3 regions of the Thalassospira sp. CH_XMU1458 genome follow, and region 2 is predicted to be linked to each of the others. Evidence: predicted binding sites of a transcription regulator. Region 2 holds the regulator's gene; each other region holds the start of a gene.
What was found. Region 2 encodes PhoB, which activates phosphate uptake and scavenging genes when phosphate is short. Its sites were predicted from a motif close to TNTCATAAAACTGTCA; they were not measured.
Positions count from the first base shown of each region.

Region 1: a site for PhoB is predicted at 1,840-1,855, ahead of WBY09_RS07515 (5'-nucleotidase, lipoprotein e(P4) family). Genes of this name have one in related genera too.
Region 3: a site for PhoB is predicted at 3,695-3,710, ahead of WBY09_RS08990 (deoxycytidylate deaminase). Genes of this name have one in related genera too.

Region 1 is NZ_JAYMDW010000002.1:37,363-47,347, forward strand. Features, by position in the region: gene WBY09_RS07495 (hypothetical protein) at 1-71, shown strand, start outside; gene WBY09_RS07500 (HAD family hydrolase) at 353-1,087, shown strand; gene WBY09_RS07505 (DUF1244 domain-containing protein) at 1,080-1,463, shown strand; gene WBY09_RS07510 (acylphosphatase) at 1,503-1,817, shown strand; gene WBY09_RS07515 (5'-nucleotidase, lipoprotein e(P4) family) at 1,989-2,840, shown strand; gene WBY09_RS07520 (DUF4336 domain-containing protein) at 2,898-3,647, opposite strand; gene WBY09_RS07525 (FAD-binding oxidoreductase) at 3,710-5,122, opposite strand; gene WBY09_RS07530 (L-threonylcarbamoyladenylate synthase) at 5,135-6,130, opposite strand; gene WBY09_RS07535 (MFS transporter) at 6,401-7,567, shown strand; gene WBY09_RS07540 (hypothetical protein) at 7,739-7,867, shown strand; gene cysQ (3'(2'),5'-bisphosphate nucleotidase CysQ) at 7,896-8,711, opposite strand; gene WBY09_RS07550 (DUF2750 domain-containing protein) at 8,807-9,190, opposite strand; gene ftrA (transcriptional regulator FtrA) at 9,357-9,985, opposite strand, start outside.
Region 2 is NZ_JAYMDW010000001.1:852,882-862,866, reverse strand. Features, by position in the region: gene WBY09_RS03880 (SDR family oxidoreductase) at 1-453, opposite strand, end outside; gene WBY09_RS03875 (calcium/sodium antiporter) at 520-1,482, opposite strand; gene WBY09_RS03870 (cation:proton antiporter domain-containing protein) at 1,749-3,497, shown strand; gene phoB (phosphate regulon transcriptional regulator PhoB) at 3,578-4,276, opposite strand; gene phoU (phosphate signaling complex protein PhoU) at 4,294-5,016, opposite strand; gene pstB (phosphate ABC transporter ATP-binding protein PstB) at 5,039-5,842, opposite strand; gene pstA (phosphate ABC transporter permease PstA) at 5,844-7,193, opposite strand; gene pstC (phosphate ABC transporter permease subunit PstC) at 7,186-8,565, opposite strand; gene WBY09_RS03840 (PstS family phosphate ABC transporter substrate-binding protein) at 8,701-9,735, opposite strand.
Region 3 is NZ_JAYMDW010000002.1:347,572-357,556, reverse strand. Features, by position in the region: gene WBY09_RS09005 (hypothetical protein) at 1-225, opposite strand, end outside; gene WBY09_RS09000 (DUF2336 domain-containing protein) at 231-1,757, opposite strand; gene pyk (pyruvate kinase) at 2,121-3,542, opposite strand; gene WBY09_RS08990 (deoxycytidylate deaminase) at 3,828-4,301, shown strand; gene WBY09_RS08985 (response regulator) at 4,586-5,080, shown strand; gene WBY09_RS08980 (hypothetical protein) at 5,077-5,631, shown strand; tRNA gene WBY09_RS08975 (tRNA-Asp) at 5,895-5,971, shown strand; tRNA gene WBY09_RS08970 (tRNA-Asp) at 6,216-6,292, shown strand; tRNA gene WBY09_RS08965 (tRNA-Asp) at 6,538-6,614, shown strand; gene WBY09_RS08960 (ABC transporter substrate-binding protein) at 7,028-8,617, shown strand; gene WBY09_RS08955 (ABC transporter permease) at 8,644-9,711, shown strand; gene nikC (nickel transporter permease) at 9,714-9,985, shown strand, end outside.

The DNA of each region.
Region 1 (9,985 bases), on a different contig from region 2:
TGAACCTAAGTGAGGATGGAGAGGCGAAGGTTGGTCCAAACACGCTAAATTCTCCAATCCGCTTGGCGTAGGCGAGATTGTTGAAGCCTAGATCAGAAGTTGAATGCTCCAAATATGGCGCTGTCCGGTTATCCCGGCAGCGCCTTTTCTATAACCTGTTCAAACACTTGTGTTTTCAAGGCCTTTCCGATCCGTTTCACGCATATTAAATACAGATAACGGGGCTTTACGGGGCGTTTGCACTGCCATATGGTCGTGAATTGAGGCCGTAATACCCTGTGAACATCGAGGTTGACTGCCAACGCATTGAACGTGCCTGCGGCCATCCAATAACAAGAAACGAGGCTTAAGAATGTACAAGCTGATTGCTTTTGATGGCGACGATACCCTGTGGCACAACGAGCCACTTTTCCGCCAAGCCCATGTGCAGCTTCGCGAAATGCTGGGACATTATGTTGATCCCGAACAGGTTGATGATCGTCTCTATCAGGCCGAGTTGGCCAACCTTTCCATCTATGGCTATGGCGTGACGGGCTTTACCCTGTCGATGATTGAAACCGCGATCGAATTGTCTGATCGCAAAATCAGCGCCGAGGATATCCACAAACTGGCCGAAACCGGCAAATCCATGCTGCGCGCGCCCACCCGGATCATTGACGGGGCCGAGGAAGTGCTCAAGCAATATGCCAAGCACCCGAATTACAAGGTGGTCCTGATTACCAAGGGCGATCTGATCGCCCAGCAGCTCAAGATTGATCGCTCCGGGTTCGAGGACCTGTTTGACGGGATCGAGATCGTCTCGGAGAAAGACCCGCTGACCTATCGCAACATCTTTGGCCGCTATGGCGTCGATCCCGAAGAGGCGATCATGATCGGCAATTCAATGAAATCCGATATTCTGCCGGTCCTTGCGTGTGGCGCGACCGCGATCCACATTCCATATGAAATCACCTGGGTCCATGAAATGGTCGATCAGACCGAGATTGACAATGACAAGGTCATCACGGCTGAAAGCATTGCCCATGTGCCCGGAATTATCGAAAAACTCGAAAACGAAAAGACCAGCGGGAGTATGGAACATGTCTGATTGCGCCGGTTCTGAAATGTCCACCGAGGCCGTCTTGGCCAACGGCCCGGCGGCCGATCTTGATCCGCAAACCAAGCTCGAACTCGAAGCCGCTGCCTTTCGTGGCCTTGTCATGCACCTTCAGGATCGCAAGGATGTTCAGAATATCGATCTGATGAACCTTGCCGGGTTCTGCCGCAACTGTCTGGCCAAATGGTATCTGGCAGCCGCCCGCGAACGCGGTGTCGCCATGGATTATGATGGGGCGCGCGAAGTCGTCTATGGCATGACCTATGACGCCTGGAAGGATAATCATCAGGCGCCGGCGTCGGATGAACAGAAACAGAAGTTTCAGGACACCGCCCACCTGCATGCCAAGATCCCCGGCGCTAAATAAGCCCGGGATAAAACCATCGACAAGGTAGGAGGCCCGATCATGACCGATACAAGCCCCGACCCGTCAACGGGGGATGGCAACATCGCCGTCCACGCCCGGATCGAAGGCCGGGTGCAGGGTGTGTGGTATCGCGCCTGGACCGTCGAAGAAGCCCGCAAACGCGATCTGACCGGCTGGGTGCGTAATCGCAATGATGGCTCGGTCGAGGCGGTCTTTTGCGGCCCGGCCAAGGTGGTGCAATCCATGATCACCGCCTGTCACGATGGCCCGACCCATGCGCGCGTTGATCGCATTCACGAAGAACCGGCGCTTGAAGATGGCTTTGCCACGTTCGAGAAGCGCCCAACCGCCTGAAACAGAGTGTGCGTCAAGGCGTTGGCGGCTTTGTTAAACCGATTGCAAAAGCCTTTTTCCAATTGATTCTGGAAAAAGGCTTTTTCTTTATCGCACTGCGGTGGCATGGTTATGAAATCCTGACTGCATGGTCAGACGCAATGCGTCGGGAAATCAACAGGGAGACTACACATGACCTTTATCGCAAAATCATTTGGCGTTGCTGCCATTGTTGCGACCAGTGCGCTTTGCGCATTCGGCGCACAGGCCGAGCCGGAACAGAATGACGGCCTGAACGGCACGCTGTGGCTGCAGACCTCGGTCGAATACAAAACGACCGCCATGTCGGTCTATGCCGGTGCGACCCGTTTGCTCGATGCCGCCATTGGCGATCACAGCTGGACCGCAGCGCTCGAGCAGGACGGCAACTATATGACCAAGCCACCGGCAGTCATTCTGGACGTTGATGAAACCGTTCTGGATAACTCCGCCTATCAGGCATGGGTTGTCACCGACAAAACCCATTACAGCTCCAAAACCTGGGCAGCCTTTGTGCACGACATGATTTCCACCCCGACCCCGGGCGCGCTGGAATTCACCAAGGCGGCAGCCACCCGCGGTGTTGAAGTCTTCTATGTTTCGAACCGCAAGGCACCGGAAGAAGAACCCACCATCGAAAACCTCAAGAAATATGGCTTCCCATACGCGGATGAAAAGCATGTCATGCTGCGCGGCGAAGTCGAAGAATGGGGCTCTAACAAAACCCCGCGCCGGGCTGCTGTGGCCGAAGACTATCGCGTGATCATGCAGTTTGGTGACAATTTCGGTGACTTCACTGATGAAATCGATGGCTCGATTGCTGAACGTCTCGAAGTCATGGAAAAATACGGCAATTACTGGGGCGAACGCTGGTTCATGCTGCCCAACCCGAGCTACGGTTCCTGGGAAGAAGCAGCCTTCGGTGGCGATTGGGGCAAGTCCGGCGACGAACGCCGTCAGGACAAACTCAATGCCATGACCCCGTGGGCAGGCCCGGCCGAGTAACCCTTGCCGCGTACTTACGTTAAAGGGCGTCCCGACCGGGGCGCCCTTGCATTTTTACTATTTCAACACCCAGGAAAAGGCGCGCTTAATCTCCGCCACGGCATCGGTGTCATAACAGCGCCCATGCGCCAGAACGACATAGTCTGGGTTCCAGCCAATCATGGTGTGGACTGCCTTGCGCACGCTTTCCCTATACCCGGCAAAGGTCAGGCGCATGTCACGCGGCGTGCTGCCATGCGGGGCCATGGTGCCAAACAGCCTGACCATAAACCGCCAGATCGGGCTTTTGATTTTAGGCGCTTCGAAGTTTTCGATCAGGTCGGTCAGGATCAGGGTTTTGGACGCGGGATGGAAAAACACCGCCTCGTTCAAATAACTGCCGCGCACCAGAACCTGTTTGATCTCACCGGCCCACTCAGACTCCGGCGTATCGGCAAGCTCCGCATCAAAATTGACCGTAATCCCGACCGACTTGGCGCGTTTGATCACACCGGGTGCACAAAACGCCTTTGCATTCGGATAGGTCTTTTGCCAGTCGGGCACACCGGCGTAATGGATGGTGTTGGGCGCAATCAGATAGGCAACCTCGCCCAGCGCATCGACCTCGGCCTTAAGCGTTTCATTGAGCCGGATCGGCGAATGGACAAACAGTTTACCGCTTTGAAGGCGGATAACCGTCATCCGGGTCGGGAAGGGCAGCTTAAGGCCAGCATACTGAAACCCGATCACCGGACCGTCAAAGATCCAGATATTCTCGGCAATCGGTTTGGCGTGATCAAGCGGGGCATAGGTCTCGACAGAGAACATGGGGCGATCTTCCATCTTTTAGGCGGGGGACGCAGGTACGGGCAGGGTGGCGACAGCGGTGATTATACAACCTTGCCCGGATTAAGCCTGCCATCTGGATCAATTGCTGCCTTGATCGCATGCAGCAATTTCAGTTTTTCCACACTGGCATAATGCGCAAGCTCATCGCGCTTAAGCTGCCCGATGCCGTGCTCCGCACTGATCGATCCGCCAAGCTCGGCAACAATGTCGTGAATGACAGTATTCAGGCTTTCCCACTGCGCAAGATAGGCTTGCTTGTCCATGGTGGCGGGCTGGGTGAAGTTGAAATGGATATTGCCATCGCCAACATGGCCAAACGGGCAGGGGCGAATGCCGGGTATCAGCGCATCCGCACTCGCCATGCCGCGCTTCAAAAGATCGGCAACCTTTGAAACCGGCACCGATACATCATGTTTGATCGATCCGCCTTCATAGCCTTGTGCCTCGGGGATGCCTTCGCGGATCGCCCACAGGTTTTTACGCTGTGCCTCGGACTGGGCAAGGGTGGCATCCGTCGCAAGCCCGATCTCAACCGCCTGCGCCAACAGATCGACCAGAAGTGTTTCCAGATCATCCTTCGGGCGCGACGATGTCAGCTCGATCAAGACATGCCAGTTCGTCTTGGTCGCAAGCGGACGCGTCAGGCCCTTAAGATACGTCACCGACAGATCATGGGCAAAACTGCTGATCAGCTCAAACGCCGCAATCGCATCGCCGGTATGGCGGCGCGCAAGTGCAAGCAAGTCAATCGCGCATTCCGGCGACGGCACGGCAATCCAGGCGGTGGCGATGTGTTTTGGCTGGGCATAAAGCTTTAGCGTCGCCTTGGTGATAATGCCAAGCGTGCCCTCCGCGCCGATAAACAGATCACGCAGGTCATAGCCGGTATTGTCCTTGCGAAGCTTGGACAAGCCGTTCCACACCGTGCCATCGGGCAATACGACCTCAAGCCCAAGGCAGAGATCACGCGCATTGCCGTATCGAATAACGTTCAATCCCCCGGCATTGGTCGCAAGATTGCCACCGATCTGACATGTGCCCTCGGCGCCCAGCGAGAGCGGGAAAAGCAGATCTTGTTCTGCAGCCGCTTCCTGAATGGTTTGCAGGATCGCACCGGCTTCGACCGTGGCGGTAAAATCACGCTCGTCAATCTCGATGACGCGGTTCATGCGCTTAAGGTTGATCAGGACCTGTTTGCTATCGGCAACCGTCCCGCCACAGCGTCCGGTATTGCCGCCTTGCGGGACAATCGCGATGTCATGGGCGGCACAAATGGCAACTGCCTTGGCGACTTCCTCGGTACTGGCCGGAAACAGGATGATTTCGGCATGGCCTTCAAACTTGCCACGCGCCTCAGCATTATGGGCGGCCAGAACGTCGCTTTCCATGCTGAAACCCTTGGGGCCCAGCAGGTCCTTTAATTCATCAAGTGCGGCTTCTGGCAGGAACGACATGGCGCTGTTCCTTTACGTGGCATCATGTGGCGCGCGCGGGGCGCTCGCGCGTTTCAGACGGTCATTGATCGCAATGCCAAGTCCTTTGTCCGGGATCGGTGCAATCGCAATTCCGGCAAAGTGGCTCTGATCGGCTTCATGCAGCTTGGCAAAAAGATTGGCGGCGGCCTCGATATCATTGCCCGATTTCGAGAGCCATAACACCGCATCAAACCCCTTGGTATTGCAATCGCCAAAACCGAGCAGGACCTCATGGCCGTACTTGCTCGGATCGGCGGTAGTGGCGTCAAGCCGCACCGGCAGGCCCGGCGCATAATGGCTGGTCATCATGCCGGGGCTTTTGGGCGCGGTGTCATCGCTTTCCGCCATGACAACATCCGTACCCAGCAGTTCCGAAACCTGATCGGCTGTCACCCCGCCGGGGCGCAGCATCACCACCCGATCGGTGGTCAGGTCAATCACCGTACTTTCAAGCCCAACCCCGCACGGCCCGCCATCGAGGATCATGCCAATCGCATTACCCAGCGACTGCGCAACGTGGGCGGCGGTGGTCGGGCTGATCTTGCCAGACCGGTTGGCAGACGGGGCCGCAACCGGGCGGCCCACCGCACGCAACAATTCACGCGCCATCGGATGGGCCGGAACCCGCACGGCAATGCTGGGAAGACCGGCTGTGACCAGATCACAAACATCACTGTCTGCTTGGCGGGGCAGAACCAGTGTCAACGCACCCGGCCAGAATGCCGCGGCCAGCTTATCGGCGCGCGCATCAAATAATGCATGCTTGGCCGCTGCATCGCGGTCGGGGAAATGGCTGATCAGCGGATTAAAGCTTGGCCGGTTCTTGGCGGCATAAATCCCCGCCACCGCATCGGCATTGGTTGCGTCCGCCCCAAGCCCGTACACCGTCTCGGTCGGAAAGGCCACCAGCTCACCGGCGCGCAGCTTCGCTGCTGCCTGACTAAGGGCACCTTCGGAATAGGGACGGATGGTCAAAGCCGGGGACATCAAGCATTCCATGAAAAATATAGCGCTATGAGATACCTAGCGATGATGACCCCGAATGACAAGCTGCAACATCGACAACCGAAAATTGTGCGAATGTGGATTGAAAGCTCTGCTGCTTCGAATTAACGTGGCCACCGACAGGAAGAACTGCGACAAAAACGCGGTTCGCACTTGGTGAGTGTCAAGGCCTGCAAATCCGATTTTCGACCTGTCGCCAGACACCCGTGTCAGGTCCCCGAACGGTGCCAAGCATCGCAAGGAGGGCCTTTCATGCCAGCCAGACTGTTTTTGAAATCAATATCAATCCCGCCTGGAACGGCGATGTCGCTGGGTTTGGTCAATCTTGCCTCCTTTGTGTCGCAAGTGATCCAGATCGGGGTGATCGATACCTTGTTGCCGCTGGCGCTGACCAATGCGGGGCTGGGCGAACAACATGGCGGTATGATGCTGTCGCTGTACTGGATTGCCGATCTGGTTGGCGGATTTTTTGTCGCCGCCATCCTGCGCAAAACCCATCCGGTGATCCCGCTTTTGATCAGCAGCGCGTCATTCTGTCTTTTGATTGCGGTTGTGATGTATGCGCCGCAATCGGTTTGGGTTCTGCCGGCAACACTGTTTGCCGGTGTCGGCCTGATCCTGCGCTGGGTGATCTGTGACGGGCTGATTGTGCAACTGGCACCCCGCGACAAGGTCGGTCGTGTTGTCGGTTTTCACGAAACCCTGATGGGGCTGGGGATCGTTCTTGGCCCCATCCTGATCGGCTGGTTGGGTGATGATGCCTTCGCCATGTCAGGACTGGCGGTGTTGGCAGGCGCGATTGCGCTTGTCTGTGCGTTTTTCCTGCCGACCATCGAAATGGCGTCCACAGGCAAGGGGGCCGGGGCCGCACTGCGGCGCTGGATGGATAACTGGGATCTGGTGGTCATCGCCTTGGTCGCGGGGTTTGTTGAAATCTGCTTTTTGTCGGTTTTACCACTTCAGGCCCAACGCGATACCGGGCTTGCCGACGCCGGTTTGTGGATGGCGGCGGTATTTGTCTTCGGTGGAACCGTGTGTCAGCCGCTGGTGGGTTATATCTCTGACAAGGCCGGGCCAACCAAACTGGCCTCTCTGTGTTTCGGGCTGCTTTTGATCGGGGCTGTGCCAATGGCATTGGCGGGATATGGCGTGATCGCCGCGTCCATCCAGTTCATGCTGGGCGTTGCTGTTGCCGGGCTTTACACCGCGGCTGTCCTGATTGCCGCCAGCGGGCGCGGGCAGGGATATCAGGTCGGCGTGCTGGTGATTGTCTCGCAAAGCTATACGCTGGGCGCGATTGTTGGTCCGTCGGCGGGGACATCGCTTCTGGTGATGGTCGGAAGCTGGGCCTTGCCTGTTTTGGTGCTGGGTGCTGCGGGGCTGTCGATCGGGCTTTTGATGCTGCGTCGTCAGAGCTAGCTACGGGGCTTCGGCAATTAAACACCGCCCCAAAAAGCGCAGAGCCGCCATAAAAATGGCGGCTCCAATTTACGCTCTAGCCCGGTTTCGCCCCGCGGTGGTGAAATCGGACCGCGTCGCCGTGATTCCGGCGGCTATTTACGTCACCTACACTCTGTGTGGCGATAAGGAATGGATAGCGCAAAATGTCCTGAAAGTCAAGAAAACTGCGGGGTGGAGCAGTTTCAAGCTTTCCCGAAAAATGTCGATCTGATCTGTATTGCAACGCGGGATCGGCAAGCTGCTGATGCGGCTTTGTAATTCGCCTTTGATCCCGCTTTGCGAAGGATCAGTTCTCGTATTTGACCGGCACGCTCGGGCTGCGCGCGATGAAGAACGGGTTGCGGAAATCGGCCTTGCCATAAACGAATCCTGATCCGTCCATATTCTCAACCACGCCGCCGGCAGCAAGCAGAACCGCATGGCCCGCCCCGATATCCCATTCCATGGTCGGGCCAAGGCGGGGATAAAGGTCGGCTTCACCGGCCGCGACCAGACAAAGCTTGAGCGAGCTTCCCGCCGGGCGCAGTTCCTTGACCGCAAGGTCGCCCAGAAAGGCCTTCATCGCCTCGGGATCGCCGTGCGATCGCGATCCGACAACGACAACGCCGTCCTCGGGCATGTCGCGCACCGAAATCGCGGTGATTTTGGGGGCAACGTCGCCTTCGATCAGTTTCGCACCATCCGGGCCACCGTAATAAAGCTTGTCGATTGCCGGGGCATAGACCACGCCCAGAACCGGTTTCCCTTTGGCAATCAGGGCCACATTGACCGTGAACTCGCCATTGCGTTTGATGAATTCCTTGGTGCCGTCCAGCGGATCCACCAGCCAGAAGAAATCGGTGTCGCCATTCACATCGGGCACATCGCCCTTGGCGGCACTTTCCTCGGACACGATTTTGATATCGGGAGTAAGCGCGCGAAGCCCTGGCAGGATCACGGCCTCTGCCGCTTCATCGGCCTCGGTCACCGGGCTGGCGTCATCCTTGGCCCGGATTTCGAAATCGGTCTGATAGATTGCCATCATCGCAGCACCTGCCTTGCGGGCAATTTCAATCAGTCCGTTTTCAAGGGCATCGGCATTGGCGGGCAGGGCAACGGTCATGGCACTCTCGTTTCTCGGGATAAAACTAACTATCCCACGGGAATAGGGAATTTTGCCCGTAACGTCCAGTCCGGCCTTATACCGCGTACGTGTTTTCAGCTTTGCGTGCCGAACCGTTCGTCCATGACGTCCTTAAGGGCTGCCATAATATCATCGCTGAGCTGATCAAGGGTGACGACGATGGCCGGTTTGGCCGGGGTCGGGCAGATGCCGGCCATGACCTCTTCGGCGCGCCACTGCATCATCACGCTTTCGGTCAGTTCAACCAGCGTGATCGCACTTGGGACATGGTCGCTCTGGATGCTGGCGGCAAAGCTTTGTGCCTCTTCGCGGGTGGCGAAGATCGGACAGTATTTCTCGCCGGTCGCGGTTGTTTGCAGCAACCAGCCATTATGATAAAGCGCCCAAACACCTTCCCATTCGGCGACTTCGTGAATGAAGTCGGCGTAGCGCGTGTCAATCTGTGTGCTGCTTGCCATCATCTTTAATCCTGTTGGTTCCAAAAGCCGTGCGGGCGGATATTCTTCGATAAAGCCCCACACGGGATAAACCGCTTTGCGCGCATATGTGGGGACGTGTGATCCATTGCAAGGCCTGCTTTACGTTTCAGGCGGGGCAGCGACCCTTCTTTTTTTGATGTTGCGATCAAGCCGATTGTCGCAGCTTGAAACGGTTGCGATAGCTCGCCGGTGGCGTTCCGGCGATATCGCGAAAGGCGATACGAAATGTCTCAAGCGATTGAAACCCGCATTGCTCGGCAATATCGACCAGCGCAAGGTCGGTTTCCTCAAGCAGTTTCATCGACCGGATAATACGTTCCCGGCGCAACCATTTCAGTGGCGACAGGCCGGTGCCATCGCGGAACCGGCGCAAGAAAGTGCGCTGGCTCAAACCCGATTGACGCGAAAGGTCATTGATTTCAATCGGCTGATCAAGGTTCTCCCGCGCCCAATCCAGAACGGCGGCAATCGATTTGCCGGGGCGTTCCTGAATAGGGGCCTCGACATATTGCGCCTGTCCGCCATCACGATGCGGCGGCATGACAAGCCGTCTGGCCACGGTATTGGTCACCTGCGCGCCATGGTCGGACCGGATGACATGCAGGCAGGCATCAATCCCCGCACTGCTGCCAGCAGAGGTAATGATGTTGTCGTGATCAACATAAAGCACATCATCGACAATTTCGGTTTCCGGGAACATCGCGCGGAATTTGTCGATATAGCGCCAGTGCGTCGTCGCCCGGCCATTTTGTAAGATCCCGGCATGGGCCAGAA
Region 2 (9,985 bases):
CGGGGTCAGGTTCCAGACACGCTGATCAATCAGGTTGAGGATCATACCCTGACAGTTATCTGGCAGATGCTTTGCAAATTGCTGCGAGAGGATAAACGGCGCGCGCAAATTGGTTTCCATATGCAAATCCCAGCTTTCGCGGGTTGCGGTTTGCACATCATCAAATTCAAAGGTCGAGGCGTTATTGATCAGAACCCCGATCGAGCCAAGTTGCCTGGTTGCGTCGGCGACCAATTGATGGGTTGCATCTTCGTTGGTCAGATCGGCCGAAACAACGCAGGCCTTTCGGCCAAGGTCGCGGACCTCGTCGGCGACAGCTTCGGCGTCTTGTTTGGAGCTGTTGCAATGAAGGGCGATGTCATAGCCGTTGCGCGCCAGATCCAGGGTCAATGCACGACCGATGCGTTTTGCCGCACCGGTGATCAGAACGGATTTCGGGAATTGACCTGTCATTGTTGCCTCGATCCTTCGCAAAGTGTGCGGACCGTCATGAGACGGCGCGCGAACTGATTGAACTGTCTATGCTACGACAAGTTGGAAGACATAGACCAGATAGGCAATCACGAATGCAATGCCGGTGATGCGCGAAATCTTACGCATGGCATAGGCAACACCGAGCAAGCCCACGGTTACCGCCAGCATGATCCAGATGTCGGAATTCATGATCTGTTCAGGCACCGGGATCGGTGCGATCAGCGACACACCACCAATGATCACAAGCAGGTTCAGAAGGTTCGAGCCAAACACATTGCCCAGTGCCACATCGGAATGCCCGCGGAAGGCGGCAACCACCGATGCGGCAAGTTCCGGCAGTGACGTGCCAAAGGCAACAAGGGTCAGGCCAATGACGGCTTCGGATACGCCAAACTGACGGGCGACCGAGACCCCGCCTTCAACCAGCCATTCCGCACCAAACATCAGCGCCACAATCCCGACGACAGTCGCGATGATCGGCCTGGTCCAGCCTTTGGGCTTTTCGCCGACTTCGTCGACTTCTTCTTCATGCAGGTGGCTGGCTTCGCTTGGTGAATTTTTGTCGTGCTGATAGGTGAAGTACCAGATGGCCGCCAACACACAAAGCATCACCGCCCCGGCCCAGCGTTCGATCACGCCAAACATGCAAAAGGCAATAAACAGGACCGTGCCCAGCAACATGGTGCCGCCATCACGCACCACGGTGACCCGCGAGGCCGCCACGGGTTTGAGCAAGGCAACGGCACCCAAAATAAGCAGGATATTGGCAATGTTGGAGCCAACAACGTTGCCCATCGCGATATCGGCCGTGCCCTTAAGCGATGCATTGAGCGAGACGACAAATTCCGGTGCTGACGTTCCGGCGGCGACAATCGTCAGACCGACGATCACCTTGGAAACGCCCAGCAAAAGTGCAAGACCAACCGCCCCCCTTACGATGAATTCACCACCTGCTGTCAGCAATACAAGGCCCGCGATGATCTGAAGATAGGGGATAAGCTGTTCCAAAATATCTGCTCGTTTCAAAAGCGATTAAACCGGCCCGGTGTCAGGCCCGCGGAAGATGGCATTTGGCAGCGCGAATGGCAAGTCATCAGGCGGTGACAATCGCCACAGCCCTTAATAGCCCGATTGGGTCGTGAATTTCGCAAATGCCACAAATTTACCCACGACTGGCAGGGTTATTTTCGTTATCGTTGTAATCTCGTTATTTTCAGGCATTTAGGTCCTGATACCCATTGATTATTTGACCGCCTTCCGGAACGAATTTCGCCATGCATCACAGCGTCCTGTTTGAGCTGTTTCTTATTCTGACTGCCGCAATCATTGCGGTGCCGATTGCGCACAAGCTGCGTGCGAATTCGATCATCGGCTTTCTGATTGGCGGGTTCTTTATCGGGCCGTTCGGCTTTGGCCTGATTTCCGAACGCGAAGACATTTCCACCGTTGCCGAACTGGGCGTGGTTTTCCTGCTGTTCATGATCGGGCTGGAGCTTTCGCGGGATCGTTTGCGGGTGATTGGCGGGCGGTTTGCCGGTCTGGGCGTTTTGCAAATTCTGGTGTCGATGGCAGCCCTTCTGGGGCTTCTGGTTGTCATGGAATTCCCGCTGCCGACGGCCCTGGTGATTGCAGGGGCCCTTGCGCTTTCATCGACCGCGATCATCCTCAAACAGCTTTCCGATGACAAGCAGCTTAATACCCGGTTTGGCCGTGCGGCCCTTGCCATTTTGTTATTGCAGGACGTGGCGGTTGGTCCGTTCCTGATCATGGTGCAGGCGGCAGGTGATGCCGGCACGGAAACCAGCCCGTGGATGAGCATCCTGCTTGGTTTCGGGTCGGTCGCGTTGCTGTTACTCGTCGGGCGGTATGTGTTGCCGCGTCTGTTTCGCTATATCGCGTCGCTCAAGAACCCGGAACTGTTTGCCATCGGCACGCTTTTTGTTGTGCTAGCCGCAAGCACATTGACCGAGGTTTCCGGGCTTTCAATGGCGCTGGGTGCGTTTATCGCCGGGGTGATGTTGGCCGAAACCGAATTCCGTCATCAGATCGAAGCCGATATCTCGCCGTTCCGCGGCGTGTTCCTGTCGCTGTTCTTTATGTCGGTGGGCATGTCGGTTGATGCCGACGTTGTTTATAACGAATTTGGCACCATCGTCATGTGGCTGGTGCTGTTGCTGGTGATCAAGACGGCGGTTTTGTTCGTTCTGGCACGCGCGATCCGGTTTGAAACCGGCCTTGCCATCCGGGTAGCCATGAGCTTGGCCGCCGGCGGTGAATTTGCCTTTGTGATGTTTGCCCTGGCCGCGCAAAATGGCGCGGTGCCGCTTGAAATGGCCGCCATGCTGATCCCGGTGGTGGCGATTTCGATGGCGCTGACCCCGACGCTTATCAGCCTTGGTCACAAGATCGAGGAAAAGCTTCATCCCAAGGAAGAAGACCAGCTTGGCAAGATTGCCGAGGAGTCCGAGGGCATCCACCAGCATGTTCTGGTGATCGGAAGCGGCCGTGTTGGCCGGGTTCTGGCCCGGTTGCTCAAGACGCGCAACATTCCGTTCCTGGTGCTTGATAGTGATGCACAGCAGGTTTCACGCGGCCGGGCAGAAGGCCTTCCGGTTTACTTTGCCGACGGGTCCAGACCGGAAACTTTCCGGGCGGCACACACGGATGAGGCAAAAATTGCGGTTGTTGCCATGGGGAACCCGCATGCGACCGAGAAGACGGTCGCCCTTTTGCGCCAGCATTACCCGCATCTGAAGATCTTTGCCCGCGCGCAGGACATCACCCATATCGGGCCGCTGTCGCGCCATGGGGCGGATGCCGCCATCCCGGAAGTTCTCGAAACCGGGTTGCGGTTATCCGATCACGTTTTGGCGGCGTGCGACGTGCCGCAGGAAGATATTGATGCCGAAATCGCCAAATTCCGCCGTGCGGACATGCTGTTGATGAACGAACTGGCGCCGCGCCCGCAGCGCAAACCGTCAGGTTCGGAGAATGCGGACAAACCGGCGAAGAAAAAAAACTGAAGACGTTACGGCCTTAGAACAAAAACCCCCGCGGCACGCTGCAGCGGGGGTTTTTCATTAGATCGCGTATCGAAACCGGCTTAGGCAGCGGTTTCAGAGTCCAGTGCATAGCCCGCCGCACGGACGGTGCGGATGATATCGCGCGTGCCCTTGACGTCATTGAGCGCCTTGCGCAGGCGGCGGATATGCACGTCGACTGTGCGGGTTTCGACATAGATATTCGGGCCCCAAACCGCGTTAAGCAACTGTTCGCGCGAGAAAACCCGCCCCGGATGTTCGAGGAAATAGCGCAGCAGACGGAACTCGGTCGGGCCAAGATGGATCGATTTTCCATTGCGGCTGACCCGGTGGGCGGCGAGATCCATTTCGATGTCGGAATAGATCAACTGCCCTTGTGGTTGCGCCGGACCGGACCGGCGCAAAAGCGCGCGGATACGGGCGAGCAGCTCGCCAATGGCAAACGGCTTGGTGACATAGTCATCAGCCCCGGTATCAAGACCGCGGATGCGGTCGCCTTCTTCGCCACGTGCTGTCACCATGATCACCGGCAAATCGCGGCTTTCAGGCTTGCGGCGGATCTGACGGCAGACCTCGATCCCCGACATCACCGGCAGCATCCAGTCGAGCAAAACCAGATCGACATGGGTTTCAGCCAGAATTTTCAACGCTTCGTCACCGTCACCGGCTTCGACAACCTGCATCCCCTCGCGTTCGAGGTTGTAGCGCAACATGGTTACGATTGCTGCCTCGTCCTCGACGATAAGAACCGTTGGGTCCATCTTCCTATGCTCCCGTGTCAGTCATTCGGTTCGACAACAGCGAAGTTCGCTGCGTCGTTTTTTGGCCGGTCAATCCCCGGCAGGTCTTCGCCCTTGATCCGGTAATAGATCGTTTCGGCGATATTGGTTGCGTGATCACCGATACGTTCGATGTTCTTGGCAATGAACAACAGATGGGTCGATGCGGTAATGTTGCGCGGATCTTCCATCATGTAGGTCAGCAATTCGCGGAACAGCGAATTGTACATATCGTCGACTTCCTGATCGCGTTCCCAGACCCGGTGGGCCTTTTCGGCGTCGCTTTCGATATAGGCATCCAGGACATCCTTGATGATTTCCTGGGCCAGCTTGGCCATGTTCGGGATCGCCTGAACCGGACGGATCGGCGGGATCTGGTTCAGCACCTGCGCGCGTTTGGCGATGTTTTTGGCAAGGTCGCCAATGCGTTCAAGGTCGTTTGACAGCTTAAGGGCCGTCACCACCTGACGCAGGTCATCTGCCATCGGCTGACGCAGGGCCAGAAGACGGACGGCAAAGTCCTGGACTTCCTGTTCGAGCACATCAATGCGCTGATCGGACAGGATGACTTTCTCGGCCAGTTCGGAATCGCGTTTGACGATGGATCTGATCGAGGAAATAAGCTGGCTTTCAGCAAGCCCGCCCATTTGCGAAATGATGTTGTTCAGACGGGTCAGTTCCTCGTCGAACGAACTTACGATATGGGTATGTTCATCAGCCATTTATGCGTACTCCTGGCGTCGCTTAACCGAAGCGGCCGGTAATGTAACCCTTGGTGCGTTCGTCCTTCGGGTTGGTAAAGATCTGATCGGTTTCACCGACTTCAACCAGCTTTCCAAGGTGGAAGAACGCGGTGCGCTGCGACACACGGGCGGCCTGCTGCATGGAGTGGGTCACGATCACGATCGTGTAGTTCGAACGCAACTCGTCTATCAGTTCCTCGACCTTGGCGGTCGCAATCGGATCAAGGGCCGAGCACGGCTCATCCATCAGGATGACTTCCGGGCTGACGGCAACCGCACGCGCAATGCAAAGGCGCTGCTGCTGACCACCGGAAAGACCGGTTGCCGGCGATTGCAGGCGATCTTTGACTTCTTTCAGAAGACCGGCACGTTCGAGCGAGGTCATGACGATTTCATCAAGCTCATCACGCGAATTGACCAGACCATGAATACGCGGGCCATAGGCCACGTTGTCATAGATCGATTTCGGGAACGGGTTCGGTTTCTGGAACACCATGCCGATGCGCGCGCGCAGCTGAACCACGTCGATCCGCTTGTCATAGATGTCGCGACCATCCAGGGTAACGTCACCTTTGATCGTCACACCGTCAATGGTGTCATTCATTCGGTTCAGGCAGCGCAGGAAGGTGGATTTACCACAGCCCGACGGACCAATCAGTGCGGTTACCTGCTGTTCGGGGATATCAAGGTTGACCTCATAGAGGGCCTGATTGTCGCTATAGAAAAGATCGAGCTTGCGCGCGGTCATTTTCGGGTTTTCGACCGACGGCTCCGCCGTCATTGCGCTCTGGGATACAGCAGCCATTTTACCACTTCCGTTCAAATTTTTTGCGCAGATACACAGCCAGTCCATTCATCAGGACAAGGAAGGCCAGCAACACCATAATCGCTGCCGAGGTTTTCTCGACAAAGGCACGTTCCGGGCTGTCTGCCCACAGATAGATCTGGACCGGCAGAACCGTTGCCGGGTCAAGCGCCCCGCCCGGAATATCAACAATAAAGGCCACCATCCCGATCATCAGAAGCGGTGCAGTTTCCCCCAATGCCTGTGCCATACCAATGATCGTGCCGGTCAGAATGCCCGGCATGGCGAGCGGCAAGACATGGTGGGTCACGGTCTGAACCGGTGATGCGCCAAGGCCAAGAGCGGCCTGACGGATCGATGGCGGCACCGCCTTGATCGCCGCACGCGATGCGATGATGATCGTCGGCAAAGTCATCAGCGCCAGCGTCAAACCACCGACAACCGGGGCCGAGCGCGGCAAATGCATGACATTGAGATAGACCTCAAGCCCCAGCAGACCAAACACGATGGATGGAACCGCGGCCAGGTTGTTGATATTAACCTCGACAATCTGGGTGAAGCGGTTCTTGGGCGCGAATTCTTCAAGATAGACCGCGGCCAGAACGCCAATCGGGAAGGACAATGCCAGGGTCACAAGCAGGGTATAGAACGAGCCGACAGCCGCGCCCCAGATACCGGCAAGTTCCGGTTCGCGGGAATCGCCACTGGTAAAGAAGCGGGTGTGGAACTGTTTTTCCACCGCACCGTCAGCAACCAGTTCGTTATACCAAGCGACTTCCTTGTCATTGAGGCGACGGTCGCCTTCGTCAACGGTGGGATCGATATAGCCCTTGTTGAGCATGTCGAAATCATCACCCGAGATCAGCCAGATGGTGCGCGTTTGGCCAATCAGGCTCGGATTTTCGAGAACCCGTTCGCGCAGATCATAAGATGCGCCGCCTGAAACGATGCCATAGAGATCACGCTTGTCACTGCGCGAGGTCACATCCGGGAACCGATCACGCAGCGCCTGTTTGATCAGAGCATCAAAGTTCGCGCGCCCGATCACGTCGGGATCGCCGGTCCGTTCCGGATCGATCACAGCCGGATCAAAGGTCACTTCGAGCTGGACATAGGTCTGGTAAAAGGCGCTGTAGCCTTTAGAGCCGATGGAAAGTGCCAGCGTGCAAAGCGCCAGCAGCGCCAAACAGATCGCAACCAGACCATAGCTTTTAAAGCGGCGTTCGGCCGCGTAACGTTTCTTGATGTTACGGGCGATTTTCGGGCTGTCCCAGTCAACCGGCTTGCGCAGATTGTCAGAGATCACTTTGGCCGCAGCTCTGTCTTCCATAAGAGATGCCATATCAGTCATATTTCTCGCGATACTTCTGAACAACCTTAAGGGCAAATACGTTCAGCCCCAAGGTGACAAGGAAAAGAACCAGCCCCAACGCGAAGGCCGAGAGGGTTTTTGCACTGTCGAACTCCTGGTCGCCGACCAGAAGCGTCACGATCTGCACGGTAACAGTGGTCACCGCCTGAAGCGGGTTCACCGTCATGTTCGCGGCAAGACCAGCGGCCATCACAACAATCATGGTTTCACCAATCGCCCGCGAAACGGCCAACAGAACCGCCCCGACAATACCGGGCAAGGCGGCCGGGAAAATCACCTGCCGGATGGTTTCCGATTTGGTCGCCCCCAATGCATAGGACCCGTCACGCAGCGATTTCGGCACCTGCGACATCACGTCATCAGACAGCGAGGACACAAACGGAATGATCATGATGCCCATGACAAGACCGGCGGCCAGCGCACTTTCCGAACTGACATCGAGGCCGAGCATCGCGCCATTGTCGCGCAAGAACGGTGCCACGGTGAGCGCGGCAAAGAAGCCATAGACAACCGTTGGCACGCCCGCCAGAATTTCAAGTGCGGGTTTGGCAACAGCACGAAATTTAGGCGCGGCATATTCGCCCATATAAATGGCCGAAAACAGGCCGACCGGCACCGCGACACACATGGCAATCAGCGTAATCAGCAAGGTACCGACAAACAGCGGAATCATGCCAAACGCCCCCTCGGACGCCACCTGATCGGCACGGATCGCGGTTTGCGGGCTCCATTCCAGACCAAACAGGAAGTCGAGCGGGTTGATCTTGCTAAAGAAATGCAGGGTTTCGAACATCAGTGAAAACACGATGCCGACCGTTGAAAGGATCGCAATCGCCGAACAGACAATCATGATCGCGCGCGAGATGCGTTCAACATTGTTGCGCGCGCGCATATCCGCTTCAATCCGTCGATAGGACAGGACAAGACCGGCAAGCGCAACCGACAGCATGACAACCACCAGCGCCGCATTGGCGATGGTTTGCAAGTTGGCAAGTCTGCGCCCGGCATCAACAATTTCCGGCGACACGGTGAGATGTTCACCGCCACCGGCGGCGATCTGGGAAATGCTGTTGAGCGCCAGCGACAGACGACCGGAGTCACTAACTACTTCCTGCGGCAGGTCCGACACGATCAGGGCTTCAATCACCGAGCCCTGGAACATGTACCAGATCAAAAGCAAAAACAGCGCGGGAAGCCCGCACCATGCTGCTGTGTAAGCCCCGTAGTGAACCGGCAAGGAATGAAGATTGCTGTGCCGGCCACCAGAAAGGGCAACAGCCCGCTGGCGTCCGAAATAAAAGGACAGCGCGCAAAGTGCGGCAACCGCGAGCAACAGGAAAGACAGGGACATTATTTGAGATCCGTTCGCCAGATGAGCCTGCAAAGATCAGTTCGTGAGGCCAATAGGACAGAAACAATATAGAAATCAATACAAGAAACAAAGAAACCGGTGGCAGCATTTGCTGCCACCGGTTGAAAGATCGCGTTACATGCTCAGCGGCGAAAGGTTCATCGCAGCGTTACGAACAGCTTCACGCTCAGCAGCATCCATCGGGATCAGGCCACGGTCAGCAAGGTAACCTTCGTCACCCCAAGCTTTGTCAGCGGTGAATTCAGCAAGATATTCCTTGATGCCCGGAATGGTGCCAACGTGCGCGTTCTTCACGTAGAAGAAGAGCGAACGGGAAACCGGATAGTCACCAGCAGAGATTGCTTCGAAGGTCGGAGCAACGCCACCGATCAGCGAGCCCTGAAGCTTGTCGCCGTTCTGGTCGAGGAAGGAGAAGCCGAAGATGCCAAGTGCATCATGGTTGGCTTCGAGTTTCTGAACGATCAGGTTGTCGTTCTCGCCAGCTTCGACATAGGCACCGTCTTCACGAACGCCAGCGCAGACAGCTTTGTGCTGGTCTTTGTTGGTGTCTTTAAGAGCGGCGATTGCCGGGAACTCATCGCAAGCTTCTTCGAGTACCAGCTCGGTGAAGGCATCACGGGTACCGGAGGTCGGCGGCGGGCCGAGAACTTCGATTTTAACGTCCGGAAGGCTCGGATCGATTTCAGCCCAGGTGCTGTACGGGTTGTCGATCAGCGACTGGCCGTCTTTGGACGGAACGGTTTTTGCCAGAGCAAGGAAGATCTGCTCTTTGGTCAGGTCGAGCTGCGGCGCAGCGTTGGAGTTCGACAGAACGATACCGTCGTAACCAACTTTAACTTCGGTAACTTCCGAAATGCCGTTCTTCGCGCAAGTTTCAACTTCGGACTTCTTGATGCGACGCGAAGCGTTGGTGATGTCCGGATGCTGTTCGCCAACACCGGCGCAGAACAGCTTCAGACCACCGCCAGAACCGGTAGATTCGATAACCGGCGTTTTGAAGGAGGTGGTTTTACCGAATTCTTCTGCAACTGCGGTTGCGAACGGGAAGACGGTGGACGAACCAACGATACGAATCTGGTCGCGTGCTTCGGCAGCGCCAGCAAAGGCAACGCTCATAAGCGCCGCAACAGCAAGAGTCTTCTTCATCATAAATTCCCCAATGGTAGTTCCACTTCGGAACGGTGCAACGATCTGCGAGGCGGACTCTACCGCTGGGTGCTTACGGTATTGTGTCGCTTTTGTTAACGTTATGTGACAACGTATCAGAGCAGTAAAAACAGCCAATTATTACCAATACAATCAATAAGTTAGTATTTTACGATAACCATCCGAAAACGGTGATTTTTCACTTCAACATGGCAAAATCGCGATTGTTTGCGAAAGGCTGTAACAAAAACTG
Region 3 (9,985 bases), on a different contig from region 2:
CAAGGCCATCGGGCTTTCTGGATCCCTGGTTGCGATCACGGCAAGGGCCAGTGGATCGTCATATTGCATCAGGGCAAGGTCGTTGCTCAGCAAATGTTCCGGCATCAACAGACGCTGCTGCTTGGCCGCCCCGGTCACGGTAAGCGGCTCGCCAGACAGATAGCTTTCCTTGATGGTAAGGGCATGTTTCAGCCCGTCATAAGAGATGCCGTGATTGCTGCTCATGGCACTCAGTCCTCTTTGAGACCTTTGGACCGCCTGTCAGAGACGAGCCCCTCGAGCCCGCCACTGTTGCGCCCGCTGCGCGGTCGAAGTCCCTGACCGCGCGACATGGTCCTGCCGCTTGGCTTTGCCGTCTGTGCAGATGCCGGCGCAGGTTCGTTTTCTTTTTCGACCTTCATGCGCGAAGCTACAGGCTTCATGTCGCTAAAGAAATCGATGTACCAATCCATATCGGCAGCTGCCATCGCAAAGCGACCACCGGCCGCCGGGCTTTCGATTGCCGATTCAGGGATACCGTTACTGATCTGCAAGACGACTGCTGCAGGTGCAGTCATCCCTGCCCGCCATGCAAGGGCTGTGATCGCCCGGGCACTGCCGGAATCAAGAATTTTGGAAACGGCGTTGGCGCGGATTTGCGCGTAATGGGCAAGTGCCTGCACCACCAGCGCATCATCATTGCGCGACAGGGCATCAAGCACATACTGGTCAATCGTCATCTTGGCATCTGTTGCCTCAATGACATCGTTGTCGACCATTTCATTGTCTGCGATCTCGACAACCATGTCTCTATCACGCGACGGCATCAGCACCCGGTTTTCAAAACGGGCCTTTTCAATCCTCTGACGGACCGACTGGCGCAACGCACGGGCAACCTCGGTCCGCATCCGGCCCTGCTCGACCAGCGTGTCAAACAGGGACGCCATGATGAAATGGGCAATGCGGCGCTGGGCCTGACGCGAAATTCGGTTCTGACCACCGAGGATATCGTTCTCCGGCGCCTTTGACTTTGTTGTCTTTTCAACGAAATGCGGCGTCATCGGCACAACGTTCCGCGGCGCGTCATCAGATGACAGCAACCGGTTCAACAAACCGCCCTTTTCCTTTTCCGCCTGCTGCTCGATCAGGCGGGCCTTGGCGGCGGCCTCAAGCTCGGCGCGTTCACGTTCGGCTGCGGTTTGAATGAATTCACCGCGCCCGCGCATGATATCAAGGAAGTCGGAATCGCTCAGAAGCTCGATATAATCGGCAATCGACACCCGGCCAATCGCCTGAATATCCTGACGTAAACGGTTGGCCGCCTGACGGGTCATGTACGGGGTATGACCCAGTTCCTGTTCGATCAGCGCAATCACCTGCGGGCGATAACAGTCGCCCATATTGGCAATCGCCGAAACGAACTCGTCAACCATTTCCAGTCTTTCGGACGGGCTCAAATCTGTCAGATGCCGACGCAGACGGCGCGCCACATCCATGCGCACGTCGCTGTCAAAATCAGGTACATCCTCGGCATCGTCCAGCGCGTCCAATTCAGACGAAAGACGGGCTGCGTGTTCAAGGGCCGATGCATCGGCGTTATTTTCGGAAACATGTCTGCGGGGAATCGCGCGACCCTGAACGCGACCTGTATCAGATCCAAACGTTTCAGGTGCGATGGTGCGAACAGTGTCGGCCAGATCACGCAGCTTGGCAGAGGCTTTATCATCAAGCCCCCCATCGCCCGCATTTTTCTGCCGATTGAACATCCAACTCAGCATTATCGCAGTAATTCCCCTGGTCCCGTGCCTGGCGGCGTATCGGCATCGACGTTGCGATGCCTTATTTTTGTGTTTTGTCAGAACAGCTTAACCCAAACTGACAGTGATACACAACCAGACAAGGCGTCTAATTTTCATAACCCAATCTCAAGGGCACATATCAACAGACAGAGCCTTGATTACAGAATGACTATCGGCGCAAAGACTCAAAAAAACATTAACGATACAGGGGTCTATGCCCCCTCCTGCCCATTGCCATCGAAAAACCTGCGCGCCGACGGACTTCTGGCAATCTGCGCAAATGAAAACGGGCGCCCCAAAAGGACGCCCGTCATCGAAAATCGTTACACGCACTCACTTGCGTTAATTATTGCCGACCCATGCAATGCGCAGAATATTGGTCGCACCCGGCGTTCCGAACGGCACACCGGCGGTGATAACAAGCGAATCACCCGGTCCTGCAAATTCCTCACGCTTTGCCACTTCGGTGGCGATTCCGACCATTTCGGCAAAGTTGGTCGCATCGCGGGTAAAGACCGGATGCACGCCCCAACACAAGGCCAGACGACGTGCGGTCTGAATCCTTGGGGTCAGGCCAAGAATTGGCACTTCCGGACGTTCACGTGCAGCACGGAATGCCGTCGACCCGGAAGATGTATAGTTAACAACTGCCTTCGCCCCGATGGTGGTCGCCACCTGACGGGCGGCTGCACTGATTGCATCCGGGGCGTTATGTTCCGGATCCGGGCGGTTGGCGTCACGCATCCGGTAATAAAGCTCATCCTGCTCCACACGGCGTAGGATACGGTCCATGATCGAAACGGTTTCAAGCGGATATTTGCCGACCGCACTTTCGGCTGACAGCATCACCGCATCGGCACCGTCATAGATCGCGGTCGCAACGTCGGATGCTTCGGCACGGGTCGGGGCCGGGTTGGACACCATCGAGTCAAGCATCTGGGTCGCAACGATCACCGGCTTGCCGGCTTCGCGGCACGCTTTGATGATACGTTTCTGCAGGATCGGCACATCTTCCGGCGGGCATTCGACACCAAGGTCACCACGGGCAACCATGATCATGTCCGACAGATCGACAATCTCATCAAGGTGATCAATCGCCTGCGGCTTTTCCAGTTTGGAAACGATGGCTGCACGGCCCTGAATGATCTTGCGGGCCTCGGCAACGTCTTCGGGACGTTGCACAAAGGACAGCGCCACGAAATCAACGCCCATCTCAAGACCGTAATCCAGATCGGCACGGTCCTTTTCGGTCAGCGGTGAGAGCGGCAACATCACATCCGGAAGGTTGACACCCTTGCGGTTGGAAAGCGGCCCACCGGTAATGACGGTACATTCGGCCGACTTGTCGTCGCATTTCTCGACACGCATGCGCAGCTTACCATCATCAAGCAGCAGGTTCGCACCCGGCTTGATAGCTGCATAGACTTCCGGATGCGGAAGCGACACACGCTTGTTGTCGCCCGGCTTCTTGTCCATATCGAATTTGAACGTATCACCGGCGGTGAGTTCAACTTCACCGTCGGCAAAGGTACCAACACGAATTTTCGGACCTTGAAGATCCATCAAAATACCGATCGGCCGGCCGAGTTTTTCTTCGACGACACGGATCGCTTCAAAACGGGCCAGATGTTCTGAGTGTTCCCCATGCGAGAAGTTCAGGCGGAACACATCCACACCTGTCTGCACAATTTTCTCGAGGATTTCTGGCTTTGAACTTGCCGGCCCCAGGGTCGCGATGATCTTCGCCTTACGTTGACGGCGCATCGGCTACTACCTCTTGTTATTCGGTTTACACGTGAGCCTTCCCGCTTCGGCCTGCATCTGCGGCGAGACGAAAAGGCGTCCTGATCTTTTCTGGGGGTACCCCCTTAATAATCAATCAGCCCCTATTTGAACAGGGACTTTTCATTAAATGCCTTTACAAAAATGTGATTTTTCGCTGGACAATTACAAGAAGCACCTTCTTTAAAGAAGCCGTACCGGTGAAACGTGCCGGTCAAAAACGAATGCCCAACAGACCAATTTTACGGCGCAGACAGGACCCTTTTCATGAGCAAATGGCACCACCGCTTTCTTGGACTTGCAGCCCATATTGCAGACTGGTCAAAAGACCGCAGCACCCAGGTCGGTGCGGTTGTCATCGGCCCGAAAAAAGAAATTCGTGCTGTTGGCTATAACGGGTTTCCGCGCGGGGTCGATGACGAAGTCGAAAGCCGCCATCAGCGTCCGGAAAAATACGCCTATACCGAACATGCCGAACGCAATGCGATTTATAATGCCAGTTACACCGGCACATCGCTTGATGGCTGCGCCCTCTATGTGACGCACTTTCCGTGCTGTGATTGCGCGCGCGCCATCATCCAGGCGGGCATCGCCGAGGTCTATGTCGACAAGTCAAAACTAACCCCGGACTTTCTTGAACGCTGGGAACAGGATATGAAGATATCGACCGAAATGTTCGAGGAGTCCGGTGTTGCCGTTAAGGTGATTGATGACGACGGCGTCACCAAGCCCATGAAATAAAAAAGATCTTCCTCTTTACTATTAAAAAAAAGGCCCAATATTGGGTGTGTTCAAACCGGACGCGAGCATCAAAAACAAAAAGACGTAAACGTCGTCTGTTCTAACTTTTCAACTGGCTTGGGGTCAGTATTTGTCAGATTTTCGGGCTGAACACAGAGTGGTTTGGCCTTGCTGGAAACCAGACAAAGGTATAAGGGTTTATACATCAGCAACTGGTTAGATTTGCTGCTGTATCCCCCTGAACAGCGACGCATTTCGTGATGATGCTCAGGAACCGAGGCCGGATGAACGCGAAAATAGACTTTAGTAAGATTAGTTTTCTGATCGTTGACGGGGACAAGATTTCAGCTCAGGTGGTCTATGACACGCTCGCCTATCTCGGAGCCAGTCATATACAGCGTGTAAAATCGCCGAATAATGCCTTTGACGTACTACGCACCGAAAAAATTGATATCGTGATTTGTGAATGGCGCTTGCGCGGTATGGATGGCCTTGAATTCCTCGATGTCATGCGCAATTCGACCAATTCGCCAAACCGGTTCATTCCGGTGATTATGCTGACCGCACATTCCGAGATGCGTTATGTGACGACGGCACGTGACCTTGGGATTACTGAATTTCTTGCCAAACCCTTTAACGCCAAGGCACTTTACAGCCGTCTGGTTTCGGTCATCGCCCGACCAAGACGTTTCATTAACACTGGAACGTATTTTGGCCCGGACCGACGTCGCAGACAGGTCCAGTTTGATGGTCCTGATCGTAGGAGCCTTGACGAATGACCCATTATGACTGGGGAAGCGGAGCCATCGTGAAGCCGGAAGAACCTAAGAAAAAGAAGAATGTGCAGATCATCCCTGCGCAGACCGATCTGAAACGCAAAGCTGTCAACTTCATCAAGGGATTTGACATCAACCTGTCACCTGAACAGCTTGAAGAGCTCGAACAGGTTGTACAGCGCAGCTCCGAGACCTTTGTCCGTGACATCGGCAAGGACCTGATGGAATGCCGCAAGCTGGTAATCAACGCCCTGCGCGACAAGCCCAAGCGGCCAGAAGCCATCATCGCGGCAAATGACCTTGCCTATTCGGTCAAGGCCCTGGGCGGCACCTTCCAGTATCCCCTGATGACCCAGATCGCAAAATCGATGGAAATCTTCGTTGCCGACCGCACCACCGCCAACGAAAAACAGCTGCTGGTGATCCAGCTTCACATCGACTCGCTTTATGTCATTCTGGCCGGCCGCGTGACCGGTTTTGGCTCAACCGTTGAACAGGCAACTGTCGCGGCCCTGACCAAACTGACCGAACGCTACGCCGAACCGCGCGAGTAGCCCCACATCTCTTGGCCGCAGACGATCTCGCTTACTGGGTAGCATTTCAGGATGCAGTCTCAGGCGGTGCTTATGCGCGCCCAGCAATCCCAAATATTCCCCTCACCTGCCCACCTTCGCAAAGCCCGACAGGTGAACTTTAACGTGCCCGATGCAGGGTCGGTTTCTACCGCCGGAAGAACGCGATTAAAAATTGAAAAATCATGGCAAAAAAGCGCTTGCACCACCTGTGAGCGGCTGCTAAAAACCGCGCCACGCACCATGCGGGTGTAGCTCAGTTGGTTAGAGCGCCGGCCTGTCACGCCGGAGGCCGCGAGTTCAAGTCTCGTCACTCGCGCCATTCCCTTCCTGATTGGGAATGACGTACAAAATAAGCGCCGCGATTTTTTCGCTGGCGCTTTTTTGTTTTTCACTCGCTTTTTACACATCTGCCCCACCCCGGATCGACCGCTTTTCGCTGCGAAACAGGGGTCGCATCGAGACTGCCAAGGACGATCAGGAGGGTAAAATTCCGGTCCGCCTTTTTTTTGCAAAAAAGCCCTTGCCAGACCGAACTACCCCTTATATAAACCGCGCCACGCCATGCGGGTGTAGCTCAGTTGGTTAGAGCGCCGGCCTGTCACGCCGGAGGCCGCGAGTTCAAGTCTCGTCACTCGCGCCATTCCCTCCCTGATTGGGAATGATGCACAAAATAAGCGCCGCGATTTTTCGCTGGCGCTTTTTTGTTTTTGACTCGCTTTTTACACATCTGCCCCACCCCGGATCGACCGCTTTTCGCTGCGAAACAGGGGTCGCATCGAGACTGCCAAGGACGATCAGGAGGGTAAAATTCCGGTCCGCCTTTTTTTTGCAAAAAAGCCCTTGCCAGACCGAACTACCCCTTATATAAACCGCGCCACGCACCATGCGGGTGTAGCTCAGTTGGTTAGAGCGCCGGCCTGTCACGCCGGAGGCCGCGAGTTCAAGTCTCGTCACTCGCGCCATTCCCTACCTGATTGGGAATGACGTACAAAATAAGCGCCGCGATTTTTTTCGCTGGCGCTTTTTTTGTTTCTAGGGCCAAACCGCGGCGGAAAAGCACCGCGCTACCCGCATGGGTAATTTCATCAAGACGTCACACAACCTTAAGAAATCCATTTTCGGGAAAGTTGTGCCATTTGCTGATTTAGACAGCATTGCTGACCGACTGGTCATTGATTAATCGTATAAATTATGCTCAGCTCCACATGCACTAAGCGAACCTGCAGGCCGCCCCGCAATTAGTCGGGCCTGAAGGCGTCGATAGAACTCCGGATGGTTATAAAGCTGAGCCCGTCTCGTTTTGGCCCTCCCTTTCGATAGCCGATCAGTCCACGCATTGGCCTGCAGTCCCACAACAACAATCGGGAGGCGCATCATGCGCAAATTTATTGCAGGGCTGGTCATGGGGACCGCGCTCGCGACCGCACCTATGATGGCACAGGCCGAAACGCCGAAAAATGCTTTGGTCATGGCTTTTGCCATTGATGACATCATCACGCTCGACCCGGCTCAGATTTTCGAATTCTCGGGCGCTGAATATGCCGGTAACACCTATGACCGCCTGATCGGTTTCGACAATGACGATGTGTCGAAGATCTATGGCGTCGTTGCCGAAAGCTGGGATGTCTCCGAAGACGGCAAGACCTTTACCTTCAAAATCCGTGACGGCATTACCTTTGCCTCTGGCAACGAACTGACCGCCGAAGACGCGGCCTTCTCCTTGCAGCGCGTGATCCTGCTGGATCAGTCGCCGGCCTTCATTCTGGGCCAGTTCGGTTTCACCGCCGATAACGTCAAGGAAAAGATCTACGCCACCGACGATTCCACGCTGGTCATGGAAGTCGACAAGCCTTACGCACCAAGCTTCGTGCTGTACTGCCTGACCGCTGGCGTCGGCTCGGTTGTCGACAAGGAAGAAGTCCTTGCCCATGAAGTGGACGGCGACCTTGGTCATGAGTGGCTCAAAACCAACTATGCCGGCTCCGGCCCGTTCAAACTGAACAAGTGGACCGCGGGTGAAAGCCTTAGCCTGACCGGCAACGAAGATTACTGGGATGGCGCGCCAGAAATGAAGCGCGTAATCATCCAGAGCGTCAAGGAAGCCGCGGCTCAACAGCTCCTCCTTGAAAAAGGCGATATCGATATTGCCCGTAACCTCGAAGCCGATCAGCTGGCTGCCATTTCTGACAATGACGACATCAAGATGATGTCCAAGGGCAAAGGTGCTCTGTGGTATCTCGGTCTCTCGCAGAAAAACGAATATCTGTCGAACCCGAAAGTCCGCGAAGCTCTGAAATACCTTGTCGATTACAAAGGCATTTCCGAAACAATCCTGGCTGGTCGTTCGCAGATCCATCAGGCTTTCCTGCCTGAAGGTTTCCTTGGTGCCTATAACGAAAACCCCTATTCCCTGGATGTCGAAAAAGCCAAGGCTCTTCTGGCCGAGGCCGGTTATCCGGACGGGTTCAGCGTAACCATGGATACCCGTAACACCACCGCAATCATGGCGATGGCGCAGTCGATCCAGGCGACCTGGTCACAGGCTGGCATCAATCTGGAAATCATTCCGGGTGATGGCAAGCAGACCCTGACCAAATACCGCGCCCGTCAGCACGATATCTATATCGGTCGCTGGGGTCCGGACTATCAGGATCCGCACACCAACGCATCGACCTTTGCATGGAACCCGGACAACTCCGACGATGCCGCTGCCAAGCCGCTTGCTTGGCGTAACTCGTGGGATGCCGGTGACTTGACGGCAAAAACCGATGCCGCCACGCTGGAACGCGACGATGCGAAACGTGCTGCGATGTATGTCGATCTACAGAAAGCAGTTCTGGAAAATGGTCCGTTCGTAATCATGTTCCAGGAAACCGAGATCGCATCCATGCGCGGTAACGTGAACAACTTCGTCCTCGGTCCGTCATTCGATAACAACTATTATCGTTATGTCACCAAAGACTAATCTCGACGAAGGAGACAACGGTCGTAATGTCCGCTGTTAAACGCAAAAAACGGGACGGGCGCAACCGCGCCCGTTTCGCTTCCGGCCCGACGGGAACTTTCCTGCGGCTGGTATTCTCGCTTGCCATTACATTTTTTGGCCTGCTGCTTGTCACATTCCTGATTGGTCGCGTCTTGCCGATTGATCCGGTGCTGGCCGCTGTTGGTGATCATGCATCGCAAAGCACGTACAACCGCGTGCGAGAAGAAATGGGGCTTAACCTGCCGCTTTGGCAGCAATTTTTTATCTATGTTTCCAATGTCTTGCAGGGCGATTTCGGCCAATCTGTGCTGACCTCCAACTCTGTGCTTTACGACATCAAGCGCGTCTTCCCTGCAACCCTTGAACTGGCAACCATTGCCACGATCATCGGTGTTGCATTGGGTATTCCCGCTGGCGTCTTTGCCGCCATCAACAAGGGCAAATGGCCGGACCACGTGGTTCGCGTGATCGGTCTCGCCGGCCATTCCATGCCGATCTTCTGGCTGGGTCTGATGGGGCTTCTGGTATTTTACATGAAGCTCGACTGGGTCGCGGGTCCAGGGCGTCTTGATTCGTTCTATGTCGATTTCATTGAACCCACCACAGGTCTGATGCTGGTTGATACCCTGATCGAAGGCGACATAGACCTGTTCTGGAATGCGGTTTCGCACATTGTTCTGCCTGCCTCGATCCTGGCCTATTTCTCGTTGGCCTATATCGCCCGCATGACCCGTTCCTTCATGCTCGAACAGCTTAGTCAGGAATACATCCTGACCGCCCGGGTCAAAGGCATTTCCGAACATCGCATCATCTGGCGTCACGCTCTTGGCAATGTCATGGTTCCGCTCGTAACAGTGATTGCCCTGTCATACGCCAACCTGCTCGAAGGATCGGTTTTGACCGAGATCGTTTTCGCTTGGCCGGGGCTTGGCCTTTACATCACCAACTCGTTGCTCAACGCCGATATGAATGCGGTTCTCGGTGGCACGATTGTGGTCGGTGCGGTCTTTATCAGCGTGAACATGCTTTCTGACGTGCTTTACCGCCTGCTCGACCCCAGAGCGCGGAGATAATCATGACAACACAAACAAACACTTCGCAAACCGGCCTGAAACAATGGCTGACATCTGATGCGCCGCAATCGCGCTGGCAGGCAAAATGTGGCCGCGTCTGGCTGGGCTGGTTGAAATTTACCGAAAACAAGCTTGCCATGATCGGTCTTTCGATCGTGATCGGCCTTATTCTGGTAACGATCTTTGCCCCGCTTCTCGCCCCTTATGATCCGCTGGCAGCTGACCTTACCAACCGTATTCAGCCGCCCGGCGCCGAACACTGGTTTGGCACGGA